DNA from 2 places in the Paracholeplasma manati genome. Region 2 is predicted to be linked to the other one. Evidence: a T-box and tRNA genes for the amino acid it is inferred to sense, from the RefSeq annotation. Region 2 holds a T-box; the other holds one or more tRNA genes.

Region 1 (3,424 bases), on a different contig from region 2:
AGAAGAAGAAAACATACACGCTAATTTAATCATAAATTACTGGGATGGACCTAAAAATTTCATAAGCGTCACAAGTATAGTCATAAAGTACTTTGATAAAGATCAGAGTATATATGTGTCAATTAGTGCTAGTCCGAATGTTTTAACAATTGACTGGGAAGAGTTATATGATGAATTATATCAACCTGATATGAACGCAGAGACTTTATATGAAACAATGCAAATGCTTAAAATCGATGACATACAAAGACTTTTTTTAGTAAATGATATCGAATATTAAAAAAACAACTCCGTTAAGAGTTGTCATGTGTTCTTGGTAAACCACATTCAAGACAGACTTTATGGGTGGCTTTATTTTCTTTGCCACACTTACAAGTCCATGGGGCTGTAGTTGAAAATACCCGATTCGGTCTTTCCTTAAATGATAAACTAGCGGCTTTATAAGCCTCCGCTTTTTCATCTTCCTCTTGACGATCAATGAGGTAACCAATCGACATCAATGCGATACCAACGGCTGGACCGAAAATGATGTAAAAGAATAATTGAAATATGAGTCCACCAATTTCTCCACCATCGTTTGTACTGAATATCATCGAAAACAGGAAGAAAATTCCAATGAAATAGCCAATCAAAGTCAATGCACCAACGAGTTTTAAGTATTTAGAAACGAATGCCATAGATATCACCTCATGAAAGTATTATACCAAAGATAACAAGGCTTTTAAAGATTATTTTAGGAAATTTATTCAATCTATTCAATGGTAAGCAGGGCTTAAAAATTGAACATTCAATTGAAAATAAAAAAAAACAACTTTTGAGGTAAAGTTGGTTTTTATTTAGATGGCAGGGCTAGCTGGATTTGAACCAACGATGACGGAGTCAAAGTCCGTTGCCTTACCGCTTGGCTATAGCCCTATCTATTAAATTCACATAAAACATGCATGGGGCGGCTGAAGGGAGTTGAACCCTCCAATGCCGGAGCCACAATCCGGTGCGTTAACCGCTTCGCCACAACCGCCATCTATGCGCAAATATTATTATACATGAAAATTTTTTCTTGTAAAGAGAAAAATATAGAAAAATTAACACAGCACAAAAAACATTGGTTAATCTAAAGATTATTTGATATGATGGAAAGTGCACAAGAGGTGACACAATGAAATTTTTAGGACGATTTATTTTTGGCCTGTTGGTCATGGTTGCAGGATTGAACGTATTTTTATTTTCTTACGTTGACATGACCGCGAGCTATTTATTAAAATATGGTAACCAAGCGATTGAAGCCGAATCAGATACTTTCTTTAAAAGCATCTACGGGTATTACGACAACAACTATCTAATCGATGAAGACATCGATGGTGATTATGATTTTAGATTGTGGGCTTTCGTAGGTTCAAACACCACTGAAAACCACATTCGTATTCAAATTGAAAACAAAGCAGGGCTTGAATTACCCGAAAACTATTTTATTCGATTAACATTGACTGGTGATGAAACAGTCGATGTCTTATTTCAAGATACACAATCTAAGTATTGGCATGCATCTTCTTTAAATCTTAAAAAGTTATTGGCTGAACAAGAAAACTATATCGATATTATAGATTTACAACTGATCAAAACCGAAGAAGTAACCACCAATGATGAAACTGAAACGGTTGAAACCATCCTGTATGATTATCCAGATACCTTATTATTAGCCGCAACCGATATGGATATTTTAGCACTAGCTGAAAACAATACCGAAGCACAAATGTTGGCCTTAGGATACACCAAAGGGACAGTCCACGACTTCTTTAAAGAATTCCAATTCATCCTTTGGAGAAACATCACGATTTTCATCGTTATTGTTGGGTTATTAACGTATCTACTCTTCTTTAGAAAACGTCGTTATACTACACACAGTGTGATCAATTCTAAAGAACCTGTTGTTCGTGAGAATCTAAATATCAAAGCGATTGAAGAGATTCAAGCGGTCGATGAACAGGAAAATAATGCATCCGAAAAATAACAGTTGAAGAATAATTGAACGTGTGTTATATTAGTAATGCACGTTCAACTTAATAGGGATATGGTGTCAACGGTAGCACAGCGGTCTCCAAAACCGTTAGTACGGGTTCGAATCCTGTTGTCCCTGCCACTTTTACAACACAGATACGCAAAAATGCGTATCTTTTTTTTCTAAATTGACGTATAATTGCCTATAAGTAAGAGGTATCTATATGAAACTGATTAAACCAACTTTAGAACATGAAGCCGTTTTAAAAGCGTATATCCAAGACATGATTCAAAATAACGACTCTTGTCATGGTTGTGGATCCATTGAGGATTATGAACGTTATGAAGATTGGCTAAAACACATCGAATCCTACGCAGTCAAAGCGTTGATTCCCAAAGACTCCAAATATGTCGAAGGTTCACAATACTTTTTGTGGGATGAAGACAACCAACAAGTGGTTGGGATGGTCAATATCAGACATGAACTCAATGCGTATTTATTGAAGTTTGGTGGCCACATAGGTTATTCCATCAGACCCAATTATCGAAACAAGGGGTATGCGAAACTACAGTTAACTATGGCACTAGATATTTTAAAACAAAAAGGGGTTGAACGAGCCCTTGTCACCTGTAACGCCGACAATATCGCCTCGATGAAAGCCATTTTGGCTTGTGGCGGTGTCGAAGATACACCAAACGTTGAACTAGATGGAACGGTCATCAAACGTTTTTGGATTACAATATAAAAAAAAGAGATGCGAGATTTTCGCATCTTTATTATTTAAATAATAAGCTTCGCCGCTTCTTTGTCGATATATACTTCAACATTCGGGTGGTTTTGTAATACCGAAGCCGGTAGTTGTTCGGTAATTGGGCCTGACAACATTTGTTTAACGGCTTCCGCTTTATTCGCGCCACTCGCCATTAAGATGATTTTCCTCGCATCCATGATGTTTTGAATGCCCATCGTGATGGCTTCTTTTGGGACGTCATCTAAGCTCTCAAAAAAACGTGCATTGTCTTTTCTGGTCTTCTCAGCCAATTTTACAATATGCGTTTTCATGTCAAACGGTGTACCTGGTTCATTAAAGCCGATGTGTCCATTTCCACCTATCCCAAGGATTTGAATATCTGGGATGTGCTGACTTAAAACAAGATTGTAAGCCTCACAAGCTTGGTCTAAATCATCGGTTTCACCGTCAGGTAAATGTACTTGATCCATTTGAATGTTGATATGATCAAATAGATTTTTCTTCATAAACGAGAAGTAGGATTCTGGATGGTTTTTACCAATCTTAACATATTCATCTAAATTGACGGTAGTGACTCTCGAATAATCGGTTTGGTTCATTTGATGGTCTTTGATGAGTAAATCATATACCCCAATTGGGGTTGAACCGGTAGCGAGTCCCAAAGTAATCGTTGGGTT
Region 2 (3,424 bases):
TTATTTAGAAGATACCATCGCCAATTATGGTGCTGATTCATTATCGGTCATTCAAATTCTATCCATTCTAGATCAGTATGGGTATGAATTATCGTTAGGCGAGATGGCGTCCAAGCCAATCCAGATATTGTTAAACAACACAAGAAAACGCTCTGTAGAGCACCACTACTTAAAATTACCAAAACAATCACCACAAATTGATTTGACATCTACAATTGGTTTATACGGAGCGAATGGATTCCTAGGCATTCATTTATTGGATGTATTAATAAAGGAAACACAAAGCCAAATCATCTGTCCTTTAAGGGTTACAAAAGAGGTCCTTGAGCACACCTATGCTTATTATTTTAATCGACCATTAGATTTAAGTCGTATCAAAATCTTACCCTTTGATACACCACTAGGTGAACTTACTGTTCAAGTGGTAATCAATGCGAGTGGGTATACCAAATATCAAGGAAATCCATCCGATTTCGATGAAATCAATGTGAATTTTGTCTTGTCTTTAGGGTATCAAGCCAGTGCCTTAAAAATCCCTTTAGTTCATATTTCCACCCTAGGCATTGGTGCATATGAACGTGTATTTCACGAAGATCGAAAACGACTTCGAACGACCTTCAGCAACCCTTACTTAACCTCTAAAGCCAAAGCAGAATTGGGTTTGTGCGGTATCCCAAATCTACAATACAAAGTGATTCGCGTGGGTAATCTAACCCCAAGCATGCTGACCATGAAACCTCAACTTATTGGTGATAATGCTTTTATGAAGGGATTATCCAATTTGATTGAACACCAAAATTCTCATTTATTCGGTGTGGATTTTGACATTACCCCAGTCGATATCGCTGCACAAGCAATTTTAAAAGTGATGTCAACCAATCTTTTCATTGGGCATGTGGTTCACCCATCTCGATATGATTTTGATGCGTTGTCGAAATATCAAGCATTACAGCCCAAAAAACGTTCGATTCAGAGTGACATAACCAATCAAGCACTACTAAAATTAGGGTATCGATATCCAATCTTATCTAAAACTTATTTAGAACAAATATTAAGGATTGCAGAAAAAAACAGGGAACTTTGATGTCCCTGTTTTCTCTATTTAATGCGGCCTAAACCAATGCGTTTATATACTTTTTGAATCTTTTTGTAAGCCACCGCTCTCGCTGCGTCTCTACCTTGGTCTAAGATATCGTCTAGTTCTTTTGAAGCGAGGAGTGCGTGGTATTTTTCTTGAATCGGTTTTAAATACAAAGCGAGCGCTTCAGCCAAGTCGGATTTGAACACCGCGTAGTTGGATTCTGCGTATTTGTGTTCTAACTCAGAAATCGATACATCACTGATCAATGAATAGATGGTGAGTAAGTTTGAAATGCCTGGTTTGTGTTTGACATCGTATTTGACTTTTGTATCAGAATCTGTGACGGCGGATTTGATTTTATTCTTGATCGCGTTGATGTCATCTAAAATATAAATGATGGCTTTTTGATTCTCATCGGACTTACTCATTTTCTTGGTTGGTTCTTGTAAACTCATGATTTTACCGCCGACTTTAGGGGTAAATGGTTTTGGTACGACAAAGGTTTCGCCATGTTGACTGTTGAAACGTTCAGCGAGATTTCTCGTGAGTTCAAGGTGTTGTTTTTGGTCTTCACCGACAGGTACGATATCTGCGTCATATAATAATATATCGGCAGCCATCAATGCTGGGTAGGTTAACAAGTTAGAGCGAATGCCTTCCATTTGTTTTTGTTTCTTATCTTTGTATTGGGTCATTCTTTCAAGTTCAGGGACATATACTGTGGATTCCATGATGTAGCCTAACATCGAATGTTCAACCACTTCCGATTGGACAAAGAGATGCACCTTTTCAGGGTTTAAACCACAAGCCAAATACAACGCCGCCAAGCTTCGAATGTTTTTTCTGAGTTGGGTTTTGTCTTGTGGGACAGTAATCGCGTGTAAGTCCGCGATAAAAATAAAGAATTCGGTGTCCTGTAATTCTTCTTGTAAAGCGATGAATTGTTTAATCGCCCCTAAATAATTGCCTAATGTGATTAAGCCTGATGGTTGAATGCCTGATACTAAACGCATGATAATGCCTCCTTATAAAAATAAAACGCCCTTAGAATAACATCTAAGGACGACAATGTCGCGGTACCACCTTAGTTCTATGGAAACCCATAGCCCTCGAATGTCTATATAGCAGACCTGCTCATACTCTGTAGGCCCATTCATTTATGTATCCTTCGAAGGCTTTCACTATCCCTTCTCGCTTTTTAAGGCATCGATAAATTACTATTCTACGTCATCGTATATGCCTATTTTATGATAAAAACATAGGTTTGTCAAAAGATTTTACGTGTTTATAGGGGGACTTAATCAAATGATATCGCTTTACACCATTTATCGATTGACAATCTTTTTTTAAATAGTATAATTCAACTTGTTGATATCTCCGAATCCACAGAGTGGGGGACCCATCCATCTAGGGGTGAATGGCATCATTTAGATACCTAAGGATACTTAATGTCCTGAATCCGTCAGCTAACCTCATAGGAGTGATTAAGCGTATAAGTTATTTATGCGTTTTTTTTGTTTTTAAAGGAGGACAAAAGATGGATGTTTACACACTGATTTTTAAGATTTCCATTGTTTTATTGGTGGGATTCATTGGCGCACTAATCGCGCGTAAATTTAAATTGCCTAACGTTTCGGGGTACTTGGTCTTGGGTCTACTATTAGGACCAAGCATGGGTCTAATCTTTAAGGGATACCCTGGATTTCTAACGATAGAAGAAAACAATAGCCTAGAGTTTATTGGTGAGATTGCTTTGGCATTCATTGCCTTTTCGATTGGTAGTGAATTCGCGATTAAAGCGATTAAAAAGATGGGCCGTTCGGTCATCATCTTAACCACAACTGAAGTTATTGGCGCAGTCACCGTTGTTTTCCTAGCCATGTTATTTTTACCAAAACCTGTCGATATTGTTTCAAGTTACTTGCCATTCGCCAACCGCAACATTGCTTTCGGGTTAATCCTCGCATCGATGTCAGCCGCGACAGCACCTGCTGCAACCCTCATGGTCATCCGTCAGTATCGTGCTTATGGTCCAGTCACCAAAGCGATTTTACCGATCACAGCGCTCGATGATATCTACGGCATTGTCGTGTTCGGATTCTTCATTTCGATCGCACAAATCTTGGTGCCACAAGGGGTCAATCAACCCGCTTGGTTGATGTTCTCAAAACCATTCATTGAAGTCTTTGGCTCGGTATTTTATGGGTTATTCGTTGGGTTAGTCATCTCGAAAGCAGCCAATAAATTTGATAAGAACCGAGATGATATGCAAGTCATCGCGCTCATCGCTGTTTTATTTATCATTGGTTCAATCACTTTATTAAACCATTACTTACACCCATA

The links. The T-box of region 2 lies ahead of trpS (tryptophan--tRNA ligase). A T-box ahead of a tRNA ligase gene usually reads a tRNA of that ligase, here a tRNA-Trp.
Region 1: it encodes a tRNA-Trp, which carries the amino acid that the T-box ahead of trpS (tryptophan--tRNA ligase) is inferred to sense. The anticodon was not compared.

What each region holds. Positions count from the first base shown of each region.
Region 1 covers NZ_JAOVQM010000005.1:82,030-85,453, reverse strand. The annotation lists gene N7548_RS06755 (hypothetical protein) at 1-280, shown strand, start outside; gene N7548_RS06750 (hypothetical protein) at 294-677, opposite strand; tRNA gene N7548_RS06745 (tRNA-Gln) at 842-915, opposite strand; tRNA gene N7548_RS06740 (tRNA-His) at 943-1,018, opposite strand; gene N7548_RS06735 (hypothetical protein) at 1,157-2,008, shown strand; tRNA gene N7548_RS06730 (tRNA-Trp) at 2,063-2,137, shown strand; gene N7548_RS06725 (GNAT family N-acetyltransferase) at 2,220-2,741, shown strand; gene nagB (glucosamine-6-phosphate deaminase) at 2,777-3,424, opposite strand, start outside.
Region 2 covers NZ_JAOVQM010000012.1:1,506-4,929, forward strand. The annotation lists partial or broken gene N7548_RS08475 (AMP-binding protein) at 1-1,084, shown strand, start outside; gene trpS (tryptophan--tRNA ligase) at 1,099-2,097, opposite strand; T-box leader at 2,137-2,321, opposite strand; cyclic di-AMP (ydaO/yuaA leader) riboswitch at 2,447-2,577, shown strand; gene N7548_RS08485 (cation:proton antiporter) at 2,619-3,424, shown strand, end outside.